DNA from 3 places in the Arthrobacter sp. 05L428 genome. Region 3 is predicted to be linked to each of the others. Evidence: riboswitches for the same ligand, from Rfam matches in the RefSeq annotation. Region 3 holds a riboswitch; each other region holds the start of a gene.
What was found. Region 3 has a riboswitch for cyclic di-AMP ahead of AC1DH3_RS09085 (NlpC/P60 family protein). Riboswitches for the same ligand answer to the same signal wherever they lie in the genome.
Positions count from the first base shown of each region.

Region 1 (4,621 bases), on a different contig from region 3:
GGCGCTTCACCTTCGGCATCCAAGGCAGCAGCCAGGCGGCCCGCCACCATTTCGAGGGGCTGCTGGTATTCGGGATCGGGCTGGCCCTGACCTCCGGTGCGCTCGCCTTCGTCCACGGCACGGCCGGCGGAACCCCTGACCGCTGGCTGGAACTGGTCACAGTGACCGCCGCCAACCTGGCCGCCACCGCCATCAAATTCCTGCTGTTCCGGCACGTGGTCTTCCGCCGTCGGGGCGCCCCCATTCCTCCGGCCCCCGGCGCCGTTCCCTATGCTCCGGCGTCCGCCGCCAACGACTCAGCCCTCCCCCACACAGAAACGGCCAAGTAAATGACCGCAACCCTCGACCCCGCCACCGGCGGCCCGGCCGGCAGCACGCCCGCATCGGCGCCCGCACCCTCGACGACGGCGACCCGCCCGGCAGCTCCTCGACCGGCCGCCGCGCAGGACCGCCGGGCACGCCTGCTGTTCGGACCACAGCGGCGGTGGGTGCGGCCCTCGGCGGCCCTGCTGCTGGTCTTCACCGCAGTGTTGTACCTGTGGAACCTGGAAGCCACCGGCTACGCCAATTCCTTCTACGCCGCAGCGATCCAGGCCGGCACCAAGGACTGGACCGCGCTGCTGTTCGGCTCCCTCGACGCGGGCAACGCCATCACGGTGGACAAGCCACCGGCCGCGCTCTGGATCCCGGCCCTCGCCGGGCGGATCTTCGGTTTCTCGGCACTGAGCATGCTCATTCCCCAGGCGCTGATGGGGGTGGCCGCCGTTGGACTTCTGTACCTGACCGTCAAGCGCGTGTCCGGTCCCGCGGCGGGCCTACTGGCCGGCGGCGCCCTGGCGCTGACCCCAGTGGCAGCCCTGATGTTCCGCTTCAACAACCCCGACGCCATGCTCACCCTGTGCCTGGTGCTGGCCGCCTACCTCACCACCCGCGCCATCGAAAAGGCCGGCTGGAAATGGCTCGCCGCAGCCGGCGCGGTAATCGGCCTGGCGTTCCTGACCAAGATGCTGCAGGGCTTCCTGATAGTGCCCGGACTGGCCCTGGCCTACCTGTGGGCGGCACCCACCACCCTCGGCCGCCGGCTCCTGCACCTCCTCGCCGCCGCGGCGGGGATCGCCGTCGTGGCCGGCAGCTACCTGGCGCTGTTCCAGCTCACTCCCGCCTCGGCCCGGCCGTACATGGCGGGGTCGGAGACCAACAGCTTCCTGGAACTCACCTTCGGCTACAACGGCCTGGGCCGGATCACCGGGTCCGGCGGCGGGATGCCCGGTGGAAATGCCGGCGGCCCGGGCGGAAACGGCAACGTGGGCTTCGGCGGCGCGGCCGGGATCACCCGGATGTTCGGAACCAGTTTCGGCGGTGAAGTGTCCTGGCTGTTGCCGGCGGCCCTGGTTCTGCTGGTGGCAGGTTTGTGGTTCACCCGGCGCGAGGCCCGGACCTCCGCCACCCGTGCCGCGCTCCTGCTCTGGGGCGGCTGGCTGCTGATCACGGCAGGCATCTTCAGCGTCATGAGCGGCACCGTGCATCCGTATTATGCCGTGGCACTGGCCCCCGCCGTCGCGGCCCTGGTGGGCATCGGCTCGGCGGAACTGTGGCGCGGCCGGACCCACTGGCCCGCTCGGATGGTCCTGGCCGTGACGGTGTTGGCTGCCTCGGTCTGGTCCGCTGTGCTCCTGGGCCGCGACCCGGCATGGCTGCCCGGGCTCCGGGTGATCGCCGTCGTCCTGGGCGTGCTGGCCGCCGCGGCGCTGCTGCTCCGGGTGGACAGCCTGGCAGCGCTCCCGGCCCGGCTCCGCAAAGCCGCTGCGGCCGGCGTCGTGGTCCTTTCGCTGCTGGCCGGCGGGCTCGGGACCACCGCCTGGACGCTGGCGACGGCGGCCCAGGCGCATTCGGGGTCAATCCCCACCTCCGGGCCCACCGCGTCCGCGATGGGCGGCGGCTTCGGGGCGGCGGGCAGGCCGGACGGCGACGGCGGGATCGCCGGTTCCAGCGGGGCGGCCGCCGGCGGGCCCGGCGGACCCGGCGCGGATACGGCGTCGGCTGAGCTGACAGCGTTGCTGAAGTCCTCCGGCGCCAAATGGTCCGGGATTGTCTCCGGCGCCACCCAGACCGCCAGCCTGGAACTCGCCACCGGCACCAATGTGATCGCGCTGGGCGGCTGGAACGGCGGCGACCCGTACCCCACGCTCGAGCAGTTCCAAGCGATGGTGGACCGCGGCGAGATCGGCTACTTCATCTCCGGCGGCATGGGCGGCCTGGGCGGGGGCCGCGGCGGCAACTCCGAGGTCGCCAGCTGGGTCGCTGCCAACTACCAGGCCCAGACCGTGGGGAACGCCACCGTGTACAAGCTGGCGAAGTAGGCTCCTCTCCCCGCTTGCCTCCGTCTCCGCCGCGCCGTTTCGACGGTTCCGTGCCCGCTMGATGCTTACCGGCGTCGAGCGGGCACGGAACCGTCGAAACGGGCACCCACGCGGCGGCCGTGAAGGCAAGACGCCGCTCCGCAGCAGGGGCCAGCCGTTACCTAAATGTGACATCTGATTGAAAGTCCGGTACCGTTTTAGGGTGCGGCCATCGATCTGGCCGCGTGTCCGGGCTGACGCCAAACTCTGCCGCTACCCGGATTCCCATGGACCAGGCAGAGACGGGGAACCCAGAGTTCCCGGGCATTCTGCATCCATGCACCCTTGGGGTTAAGCCGCCACGTCGAGATTCCGTGCGGCCGGATTTCGCATCCGAACCCGACAGCTAACTCCGTAGGCGTTGAGAGGCGAACATGACTGAAATCAAGGCACCCACGCGCCCAGAAGGCGCTAAACGCACGTCCGACGCCGAGCGCGCGCGCCACCGCGCCGAGCCGGCGAAGCACACTTCGAGCCCGTCCCGGCCCCGTGCCCGGACCAATGGCAAGCGCGCCGCCGTCGTAGCCACCGCTTTCGCCGTCCTGCTGGGGGCAGGGGCCGCGGGCCAGGCCTCCGGCACTGCCGCGCATACGGCCGAAGCGTCGAAAGACACTGCCGCGTCCCTGCAGACCCTGGACTTCGAACGCGTCGGCAGCAACACGCCCACCTCGCCCGCCCCGATGAGCGTGGAGGCCCAGGCCTCCAAAATCAAGCCCGCCAAGGCCCCGGCGGCCAAGGCGCCGGCTCCGGCTGCCAAGGCGCCTGCTCCCGCGAAGCCGGTCGCCATTGACGACCCCGCCGGTGCGCAGGCCTACGCCGCCTCTCAGCTGCCCGCCCACGGCTGGGCCCCGAGCGAGATGCAGTGCCTGATGAAGTTGTGGACCAGGGAGTCCGACTGGAAGACCACGGCTACCAACGCCAGCAGCGGCGCTTACGGCGTGGTCCAGTCGCTGCCCGCCGAAAAGATGGCCAGCGCCGGCGCCGATTACCGGACCAACTACCGGACCCAGATCAACTGGGGACTGCAGTACGTGCAGGACCGCTACGGTTCACCGTGCGGCGCCCTGAACTTCCACTACGCGAACAACTGGTACTAAGCGCGGCCGAGGCTGCAAGCCATGAGTGAGGCCCCGGATCTTGGGATCCGGGGCCTCACGTGCGCCTGCCGCGTGCGCCTGCCGCCGCGCCGCCTTCGGAATACGGGCCGCGCTACGGAACCGCGCCGCCGCGCTAGCCGTTCGGACGGTTGGGGATGTACTGCACCCCCCATTTGTTACCGTCGGGATCGGCGAAGTAGACGAAATGCCCCCAGTCCTGGACATCGATGTCGCTGACGTCCACACCGTTGTCCTTGAGTTGCTGGTGCGCCGCCTGGATGTCGCTGACGACCAGCTGCAGGCCGGGGGCGGTGCCGGGCGGGGCGTCGTTGAGGCCCTCGCCGATCGCGATCGAGCACCCGGAACCCGGCGGGGTCAGCTGGACGAAACGGATGCCTGGCGTGGGCCGTTCGTCGTAGTCGGCGTTGAAGCCGACCTTGTTCACATAGAAGTCCTTGGCCCGGTCCACATCCGACACGGGGACAAACACGAGTTCAAGTTTCCAGTCCATGGGCACAGGCTAGTCCCGGACGCCTTACGCCGGAACCCTTGACCGCGGGGACGTTTCAACCGCCCTACCCGCGAGGGGCAGCGGTGCACGCCGGCGGCTAGACCGCGATGCCGTACAGGCGGTCTCCGGCGTCGCCCAGCCCGGGCACAATGTACGACTTTTCATTGAGCTTCTCGTCGATGGAGGCCAGCACGATGGTCACGTTGGCGTCCGAGAGCTCTTCTTCCAGCTTGGCCAGGCCCTCCGGGGCGGCCAGCAGGCAGATGCAGGTGACGTCCGAGGCGCCGCGCTTGAAGAGGAACTTGATCGCCTCGCGCAGGGTGCCGCCGGTGGCGAGCATCGGGTCCAGGACGAAGATCTGCCGGTCTGTCAGGTTCTCCGGGAGGCGCTCGGCGTAGGTGATGATGTCAAGGGTCTCTTCGTCCCGGGCCATGCCCAGGAAGCCTACCTCGGCGGTGGGCACCAGCTTGGTCATGCCCTCCAGCATGCCGAGACCGGCGCGCAGGATCGGAACCACCAGCGGGGTGGGCTTGGTGAAAGCCGTGCCGACGGTGGTGCTGACCGGCGTCTCGATGGTCACCGGCTCGGTGCGGACGTCCCGGGTTGCCTCATAG
Region 1 covers NZ_JBFTNW010000002.1:392,814-397,434, reverse strand. Annotated here, with positions in the region: gene AC1DH3_RS08240 (bifunctional glycosyltransferase family 2/GtrA family protein) at 1-329, shown strand, start outside; gene AC1DH3_RS08235 (glycosyltransferase family 39 protein) at 330-2,360, shown strand; cyclic di-AMP (ydaO/yuaA leader) riboswitch at 2,595-2,775, shown strand; gene AC1DH3_RS08230 (aggregation-promoting factor C-terminal-like domain-containing protein) at 2,774-3,496, shown strand; gene AC1DH3_RS08225 (VOC family protein) at 3,630-4,007, opposite strand; gene upp (uracil phosphoribosyltransferase) at 4,105-4,621, opposite strand, start outside.
Region 1: linked by a shared signal. The riboswitch ahead of AC1DH3_RS08230 (aggregation-promoting factor C-terminal-like domain-containing protein) and the one ahead of AC1DH3_RS09085 (NlpC/P60 family protein) in region 3 are both predicted to bind cyclic di-AMP.

Region 2 (4,621 bases), on a different contig from region 3:
ACCGTAAACGTGGTCAACACCGGCACGAGCGTCGCCACGATCACCGGCGTCACCTTGCCGGGCAACGCCCAGCTTGCGGTCGACCCGGCCACGCTGCCGGCCGTGGGACAGAAGATTCAACCCCTTACTTCCGTTCCGGTGTCCGTCACCTTCAGTCCGACGACGGCAACCCCGGTGGCTGATCAGCTCCTCATCACGAGCGACCGAGGATCGCTCACGGTACCGGTGACGGCGACCGCCGTGTCGGGCGTAGCGCATCTGCAGTTGCCGGCATCCCTGGACTTTGGTGATGTGCCTGCCGGCGCTGCGGCCACCCGGGATTTCACCATTACTAACACTGGCAACATCCCCCTGACGATCACCAAGGCCAAGGCGCCGGAGGGTGTATTCTCCACCACCGTTCCAATCTCGGAAGGCCTGGTGATCCCGCCTGGAGAGTCCGCACATCAGAGCGTGACGTTCAAGCCGACGGTGGTCGGTCAGGCCGGAACCGCCGACACCTACTACCTGCTGACCGCGGACGACGGCCAAGGAGCACAGAAAGTTATGCTCACCGGAATGGGCGTCGACGATCCCATTGGCCTGAAGGCGTACCAGACCAATGCCGGTGACCCGCGGTCTGTCCTCGGCAGGTCGCTGACATTGGAGTACCCGGTGGGGGCAGGGAAATGCCAGGACTACACCAAGGGTGTGATCTGCTGGTCCCCGTCCACCGGGGCCCATTGGGTCGCAGGCGCGATCTACGCCCGCTACAAGGCCGCGGGCGGCGCTGCCGGCGTCCTGGGGTTCCCCACCACCGACCAGCTGACAACCCCGGACACGATCGGGCGGTATGAACACTTCGCCGGCTCCGGCGGGGCATCCATTTACTGGACGCCAAGCACCGGGGCGCACCTCATCACGGGCGCGGTCCGTGCCAAGTGGTCGGCCCTGGGCAGGGAACGGGGACTGCTGGGCTATCCGACGTCGGACGAGGCGCGCACCCCTGATGGCGTGGGACGTTACAGCCACTTCACAGGTTCGGGGGGTTCATCGATCTACTGGACGCCAAGCACCGGGGCGCACTTCATCACGGGCGCGGTCCGTGCCAAGTGGTCGGCCCTGGGCAGGGAACGGGGGCTGCTGGGCTATCCGACGTCAGACGAGACGCGCACCCCCGATGGCGTGGGGCGTTACAGCCACTTCACAGGCTCGGGCGGTGCATCGATCTACTGGTCGGCGAAGACCGGGTCGCACTACGTCCTCGGTGCGATCCGTGCCAAGTGGACGGCCCTCGGCAGGGAAAGGGGACGTCTGGGATATCCGACCCGGGACGAGTACGCAGTGTCCGTGGGCCGGGCTTCGGACTTCCAGCACGGGCGGTTGACCTGGAATAGCTCAACCAGACTGGTGACCGGCTAGCGCGTGCGAGTCCCGGGCCCCAGCGGTCCGCGTAGGACACTGCGCTCGCCGACGGTTTCCCGCGGGAGGACGCAGCTGCTTAGGCCAAGCCGGCCCCCGCACGACAGAATGGATCCATGAGCGAGGCCGGTGACTTCATTGACGCGGCGCTGCTGCGTGAGAGCTCGTGGCAGCGGGCCGAGGAAGCGCAGGCGCAATACGGCCCGGGCCTGGGGAGCTACGGCTCCTCGGTTGGCGCCGTCCGCGGCACTGTCCGCGACGCGCTGCGCCGGTACCGGTCACTCGGCCGCGACGATGTCACCGCCCTCAGCTCGGAGTTGTGGGAGGTGCCCGTCTTCGAACGCCGCCTTGCCGCCGTCGTCCTGCTGCAGTCCAGCCTGGCCCTGCTGGACAATTCGGACCTGACCCGGATCGAGGGTTTCCTGCGGACTGCGCGCCTGCGCGAGCTGGCCGATCCGCTGGCGACCGATGTCGTCGGGCCGCTGATTGCGGGACTGGACGGCCAAAACCGTTCCCGCGCGGAAACCGTGCTGGGCCGCTGGCTGCAGGACCCGGACGATTGGCTGCGGCGGGCGGCCCTGATGGCGCCGCTCCGCGAGCTACGGGCCGGTGGAGGGGATTGGGACCGTTACCGGCGCCAGGCCGGGCTGGCGGAGTCGGGCACCCCGGACGACGCCGGTCTGGTGAGGGAGGCGATCGCTGCCGTCACCTCCGGGATGGCGAAGTAGCGCTACGTGCCGGGCCGGCGCTCCACGACGGCATACGCCTTTCCGTCGAGGAACTGCCAGTCGGTCACCACCATAAAACCGAGCGCGTCCACACGGTCATTCAGGACGTGGATATCGAAGCCGCCGTCGCGCGGTTCCGCGTCCCACGTGGCTACGTGGATTTCCTTTCCCTCGAGAACCAGCAGCTCTGTGTTGACGTCGAAATCCTCCTGCGGCTGATCGCTGAGCTGGCAAATTGCGACACAGTGGCTGTTCATAACGGGGCCTCCGCTCGGGGAATGCTGGGTGCCCTCATCCTATGGCTGGCAGGTAGCAGCGTCCTAGGCTTTCTTCCGCGCCAGGACACGGCTCCGTTATCTGAATGTGACATTCCCGCCCGGGCCCGTTACCGTAGATGGGTGCCTGTTTGTTTCCGATACGGGCGCTCCCGAGCCGATTGCCTAACTCTGCCGCGGCCTGGGATCCGAATGCAACCTTTCTGGCAGAGACGGGGAAACCACTTTTGACCTGCAGTTTTAGCAGGTCTTGGGGTGAAGCCGCACAGCGCCCGCATTGACGGGCCCGCGGCCGGGTGCCTCCCATCCGAATCCGACAGCTCACCTCGCAGGCATTGGGAGAGGCTACAAACATGACTTCAAGCATTACTTCTGCGCGCCATCGTTCCGACGCATCCGCCGGACGGGCCTCAGCATTCTCGGGCAAATCAGGCACCATCGGTCGTCAGGCCGCAGTAATCTTCGCAGCCTCCGGCCTCGTCCTCACGAGCGGAATGGCAGCCAATGCAGCCGTTGCCCCGGCCGAAAACAAAACCGCCCCGGCTTCGTCGGTTGACGTCGGCAGCAAGGTCTCCGCGCCGGTTACCGCTGATTCCGCAGTTCAGATCAGCTTCGCCCGCCCGGCAGTCGCTACCACGCCGGCGCCCGTGATCGAGCAGCCTAAGCCCGTCACCGCCCCTGCGGTTGCCGCCGCTCCGGCTGTCGCGCCTGCCCCTGCTCCGGTGCTCGCGCCGGCAGCGCCGCAGGTCAGCGTTCAGGCGAAGGCGGCCGTGGCACCTGCCTCGGCAGCCGGCGGAGCCAACGCCGCGATGCTTTCGGCCGCCTACAGCCAGATCGGCATCACCCAGGACTGCACCGCCATGGTTGAGAAGGCCCTCGGTGCGGCCGGTATCCACGTGGGCGACCTCGGTCCCCAGCAGTTCATGGGCTACGGCAAGGTTGTGGGTGCCCCGCAGCCCGGCGACATGATCGTCCAGTCCGGCCACGTCGCCATCTACGCCGGTGACGGCATGGCCATCAGCGGTGGCATGAACGGCAGCAACCAGACGATCAAGCACCCGCTGTCCTGGCTGACCGCCACGGGTGGCGTGACCTTCGTCCGCGCCAGCGCACAGCAAAAAGCGTAAGAACCTCTTTCCAGGGCCGGTGGTCGGCTGCTAAACGGCAGCTGGCCACCGGCTTTTGCGCACGTTTACGCCGGCCGGTGAGCTCAGACGGCGTACCGCAGCAGGACGACGCCGTTGCCAAACGCGCGGGTGCCGGCGAGCGTGAGCGCGGTCCTGTCGTCTGCTGACTTGAACAAGGGATTCCCCCGCCCGATCAGCACCGGGTGGACATAAATCCAGTACCCGTCAATGAGCCCGAGCCGGCGGAAGGTATCGGCGAGGTCAGCCCCGCCCAGTGCCAAGTCGCCGCCGGGCTGCGCCTTCAGTTCCAGCACGTCATCGGCGACGACGTCGCGCACCACCGTGGTGTTCCAGTCGGCCCGTTCCAGCGTCCTGGAGTAGACAATCTTCGGCATGTCCCGCCAAATTTTGGCGAACTCGACCATAGCCGGTGTACTGGACGGATCCTGGTCCGCCGTCGGCCAGAAGTCGGCCATCAGTTCGTAGGTCACGCGGCCGTCCAGGAAGGCGCCCATAGAGGCCAGTTGCTCGTTGAAGTGGCTGTGGAGCTCCTCGTCCACCATGTGCCAGTCAATCTCTCCGTTCGGCCCCTCGAAAAAACCGTCGAGGGAGACCTGGAGGGCCAGAATGATCTTTCGCATGGGCCAGAGCCTACGCCCGGACGAAACGATGCGGGAAGGCGGCGCTCGTCCCCGGTGAACGGCAACATCCTGCCGTTTTGGACTCCAAGCTCGTGCCGTAGGCTCGCGACAAACCAATTTCGGCAGTATGTTGCCGAATGGACAATATTCGGGCACTATTAGGAGAGCCCTGCTGGGGGATCGGCAAAATGATGCCGATATGGCGAAGCCGGGACATCAGACCGCGGCATGGTGTGCGCGCAGCGAAGGGGAGTGCCGGTGAGCGACGTGGCGGCGATTGCCGAGGGGATCCGCCGGACCCGCAAGGAGGCCGGGCTGACCCAGGAGGACCTGGCGCACCTGGCCGGCACCTCGGAGCGTACCGTCCGCGCCATCGAGACCGGGAGCGGCAACCCGTCGCTGCAGGCTGTGGTGGCGGTGGCGAACGTGCTCGGCCTGAAACTCGCGGT
Region 2 covers NZ_JBFTNW010000001.1:1,134,359-1,138,979, forward strand. Annotated here, with positions in the region: gene AC1DH3_RS05270 (Ig-like domain-containing protein) at 1-1,401, shown strand, start outside; gene AC1DH3_RS05275 (DNA alkylation repair protein) at 1,518-2,129, shown strand; gene AC1DH3_RS05280 (hypothetical protein) at 2,132-2,386, opposite strand; cyclic di-AMP (ydaO/yuaA leader) riboswitch at 2,588-2,753, shown strand; gene AC1DH3_RS05285 (hypothetical protein) at 2,758-3,531, shown strand; gene AC1DH3_RS05290 (dihydrofolate reductase family protein) at 3,615-4,172, opposite strand; gene AC1DH3_RS05295 (helix-turn-helix transcriptional regulator) at 4,431-4,621, shown strand, end outside.
Region 2: linked by a shared signal. The riboswitch ahead of AC1DH3_RS05285 (hypothetical protein) and the one ahead of AC1DH3_RS09085 (NlpC/P60 family protein) in region 3 are both predicted to bind cyclic di-AMP.

Region 3 (4,621 bases):
ACCACCAAGGGTGACCCGGACAGCAAGCTCAAGCAGTTGCTGAGCGCGCAGTCCGTCGGCAGCATCACCCGGGCAGCCTCCGCGGGCAGCCTCGGGGCGCCGCTGGATTCCATGGTCACGGCCTCGCCGTTCGGCTACCGGGTCAGTCCCATCACGGGAGCCGTCGGGGAATTCCACCGGGGCCAGGACTACGCGGCCCAGTGCGGCACTCCTGTACATGCCGCCGCGAGCGGCACCGTAACCTTTTCCGGCTGGCACCCCTACGGGGGCGGCAACCGGGTCGTGATCGACCATGGCAACGGCCTGGAGACCACGTACAACCACTTGTCGTCCTCCGACGTCCACGTGGGCCAGCAGGTCTCACGTGGCGATGTGGTGGCGATGAGCGGGACCACCGGCGCCTCCACCGGCTGCCACCTCCACTTCGAGGTGATGGTCAACGGGGAAGTTGTTGACCCGCTCGGCTGGCTTTAGCCAAGCCGAGGGACCACTCGCATTTCTGTGACACGCCGTGATCTGAATGTGACATTGAGTCCCAACTGCTGTACCGTATGAAGCACGCCAACTTCTCCGAAGTTGGCGCTCTTGAGTGGATTGCCTAACTCTGCCACCGCTCAAGGTCCGTTCGCATGACATCGTCTGGCAGGGGCGGGGGAACCAATTTTGGTCTTCGCAAGAAGACCTTGGGGTTAAGTCGCAAAGCTTCCCAGGAAGCAGCGCGGCCGGGTGACTCCCATCCGAATCCGACAGCTCACCTCGTAGGCATTGGGAGAGGCTACTTTCGTGTCTTCACGCCACAATGCTGCGCGTTCTCGCGCTGGCGAGGCTCAGTTGAGCCCGCTGAATTCCATGCTCCGTGCCGCCCTTGCCGGCGCCCGGACTGGATCACACAACGCAGTTCCCGCTTTTGGCGCGTCTTCGCAGTACACCCTTCGCTAAGAAACCCGTTTCGGGGCGATCCGGCGTACCCCCAAGATGCCGGAGCGTCCTCAGTCCCGCCTGCAAGCAGCGCGGACCCAAGGATCACGAAAGAGAGAACTGAATGACTACTCGTGCAACCATTGCACGCCACCGCGCGGAGGTCACCAAGACCAACTCGCTGGCTGTCATTGCTAAGGCCGTCGGCGACAACGCCGGTGGTATGGGTCGCCAGGCCGCGGTTATCGCTGCAGCCTCCGGCCTGGTCCTGACCAGCGGTATCGCAGCCAACGCTGCCGAGACCAACGTTCAGCGTGAATCGACTTCCGCTTCGGCCATGGAAGTACAGTCCAACGCACCGGCCACGATCTCCGCGGCCTCCAGCATCGCGATCTCCTACGAGAAGCCTGCTGTCACCACCGCGCCGGCTCCCGTTGTCGAGGCGGCCAAGCCCGTCGTCAACGTCCAGGAAGCGGACACCGCCGTCACCGGTACCGGAACTGGTACCGGCACCGCGGTCACCGCATCGCTGGCCACCAAGGCTCCGGCCGCCGTCAGCGGCATGGGCGCTTCGATCGCCGCTGCTGCCTACGCACAGATCGGTGTCTCCCAGGATTGCACCATGCTGGCCACCAACGCGTTGGCCGCAGTGGGCGTCCACTACCACGGCTGGCCGGCGGGTTACCTGTCCCTGGGCCGCACCGTGAGCGCCGCCGAGGCCCAGCCGGGCGACCTCGCCTACTACCAGAACGGCGGCATGGGCATGGCCCACATCGCCGTTTACGTCGGCAACGGCATGGCCGTCCATGGCGGCTGGAACGGCGGCACCACCGCGCTGTACAGCGTCAACGTGGGCTCCGGCCCGGTCTTCATCCGCGTCGGCGGCTAGGACTTAGGCGCGTCTAACGCCTGAAGCTTTGTGAAGGACCCCTGCCCTCGCGGCAGGGGTCCTTTGCAGTTTGCGGCTCGCTCGCGCCCGCCCGCCGACGCGCGGCCGGGAAGCCCGGCAAAGAAAAATTCGGCAATCCGGGCCTTCGGTGTTTACTCTTGTGGTGTCGATCCATAGCCCGACCATGCACAGGGCAGCCGGCCCTCGTGCCCCTGGCGGGTGCGGCCGTGAAGAGGTATGCGGATGCGCACTCTCGTTCTGAATGCTGGATATGAACCGCTGGCGGTAGTCACCTTCCGCCGGGCGCTGGTGCTTGTACTGACCGGGAAGGCCAGCGTGGTGGCCGAGGGGGATGACCCCGTGGTGGGTCCGCAGGATATCCTCGGCCGACCGACGGTGATCCTGCTTAACCGGTACATCAGGCCGCGCTACAACACCCTGACGGCCGTGAGCCGCAGGGGAGTGCTCCGCAGGGACAACCACCGTTGCGCCTACTGCGGCAAGGCTGCCCACACCATCGACCATGTCCACCCCAAGTCGCGGGGCGGGGCGGATTCCTGGGAGAACCTGGTGGCGGCCTGCCTGCGCTGCAACAACGCCAAGGGAGACCACACGCCCGCCGAAATGGGCTGGAAGCTGGGCTTCGTTCCCGGGCCGCCGAAGGGCACGATCTGGCAGATCAAGGAACTGGAGAAGCCGACGCCCGCCTGGGATCCGTTCCTGCTCCCCGAAAAGGCGCACTAGGCAGGCGCACCGGGCAGGCGCACTGAGCAGGCGCACCGGCGTCGCGGGCTGACCCGGCCGCGGTGAAGCCGATGCGGCTAGGCTGGGCTGGTGGAATTCGACGCTGTTGTACTCGCCGGGGGCCGGTCCGCCAGGCTTGGCGGCGTACCCAAGGCCCTGCTGACGGTCGACGGCGGCACCCTGCTAAGTCGGTCACTGCAGGCTGCCCGGGGCGCCCGCCGGACCGTCGTCGTCGGCCCCGACCCCGGCGACTTCCCACCAGATGTGCTCGGCTGCCGCGAGGACCCGCCGTTTGGCGGACCCGCCGCCGCGATCGCCGCCGGCCTTTCCGCCCTGGCCGCCGTTGGGCGCGGGGAGCCCGCCGCGGCCGGCGCGGCCTCGCTGACCCTCGTGCTGGCCTGCGACATGCCCCGCGTGGCCGACGCCGTCCGCGCCTTGCTCGACGCACTGGCTGATGTCCTCGCCAATGCCCCGGGTGACGCCGCGGCCAGCCCCGTCGACGGGTTCGTGGCCGTTTCGGCGGACGGCCGCCTGCAACCCCTCGTGGGACTTTATGGCACGGCCGCGCTAGAACACGCCGTCGCCGACGCGGCGCGGCGGAACGCCCTCGAGGGGGGCTCGGTCTTCTCCCTCCTTGCTAGTCTTGAGCTGCGGCAGGTTCCGGTTCCGGAGGGTTCCACCGATGATGTGGACACTTGGGACGACGCCTCCGCCATGGGGGTGTCCACGCCCGGTCCGGGCCCGTCCGGGGCGCTGGGGCCCAACTCAACTTTGGAGGCAAACGGTGAAGAGCCAGGATGAAACGCTTGAAGACTGGTGCCGTGCGCTGCTCCAGGCCCTTGAGCTCGAAGATGTCGAGATCGACATCAACGAAGTGCTGGGGCTGGCCGGTGTGGCCGCCCACTCCGTCGTCCGGCCGGCCGCGCCGCTGACCACCTTCATCGCCGGCTTCGCCGCCGGCCTGGCGTCCGGATCCGGCCAGGCGCCGGACAGCGTGTCAATGCAGGCCGCCATGGGCGTGGCCCGGAAGCTCGCCAAGGAGTACGCCGCCGCCGAGGCTTCTGGGGCATGACCCCGGAGCCCCCTGACGGCAGCAGCGGCGTCGAGGACGACGATTCCGTGTCCGAACCGTCCGCCGCGCCACCGGATGCCGACGCCTCCGTCGACAATAACGCCCACGACGACGATGACGCCGACGACGGCGCCGCGGCCGTCGGGGAGGCGCCGCACCGGCATCTCGCCCACAGCTGGCAGGAAGCCCGGCAACTGGCCTTCGACTGCGCCGTGCCCATCCCGTCCTCGCCCATTCCGCTCCGGCACGCCTTGGGCCGGACGCTGGCCGAGGACCTGACAGCACTGCATGACATGCCCCACTACGCCTCCTCCGCGATGGACGGCTGGGCGGTCAACGGCAGCGGCCCGTGGATCCTGGCCGAGCCGGGCCAGCGGCTGGCCCCGCACCAGGCGAGCCCGATCAACACCGGAGGACTGATCCCGCCGGGTGCGAAAGCCGTGCTCCGCAGCGAGAGCGGCGTCATCGCCCCGGACGAGGACGGGCTGCCGGTCCTGAAACTGGGCGGTGGCGCCAAGCCCGGGGAACCCCGCAACGGCGAACACATCCGCAAGGCCGCGGAGGAAGCCGCCGCCGGAGAGGTGCTGATAAAGGCCGGCGCCGTGCTCAACCCCGCGCACCTGGCCCTGGCCGCCCTCGCCGGTCACGACGCCCTGCCGGTCCTCGGCAAGGCGATGGTGCGGCTGGTGCTCACCGGCGCCGAAGTCGTCAGCACCGGCGTCCCAGCGCCAGGGGAGGTGCGGGACACGTTCGGGCCGCAGCTCGGCGCCGTCGTGGAAATGCTCGGCGGAATCTGCGCGGGCGAGGTCAAGATCGGGGACAGCGACGCCGAATGGCTCGCCGCGCTCGAAGACACCGAAGACACCGGCGCAGCTCACGATCCGGTGGGCGGCGCGGAGCCGGCCGGCGAGACACTCCCGGCCGACGTCGTGATCACCACAGGCGGCACCGGCCGCTCCGGCACTGACCATCTCAGGCGCACGGTCGCGGAATTGGGC
Region 3 covers NZ_JBFTNW010000003.1:97,847-102,467, forward strand. Annotated here, with positions in the region: gene AC1DH3_RS09080 (M23 family metallopeptidase) at 1-474, shown strand, start outside; cyclic di-AMP (ydaO/yuaA leader) riboswitch at 621-779, shown strand; gene AC1DH3_RS09085 (NlpC/P60 family protein) at 1,043-1,807, shown strand; gene AC1DH3_RS09090 (HNH endonuclease) at 2,051-2,551, shown strand; gene mobA (molybdenum cofactor guanylyltransferase) at 2,642-3,352, shown strand; gene AC1DH3_RS09100 (DUF6457 domain-containing protein) at 3,336-3,623, shown strand; gene AC1DH3_RS09105 (molybdopterin-binding protein) at 3,620-4,621, shown strand, end outside.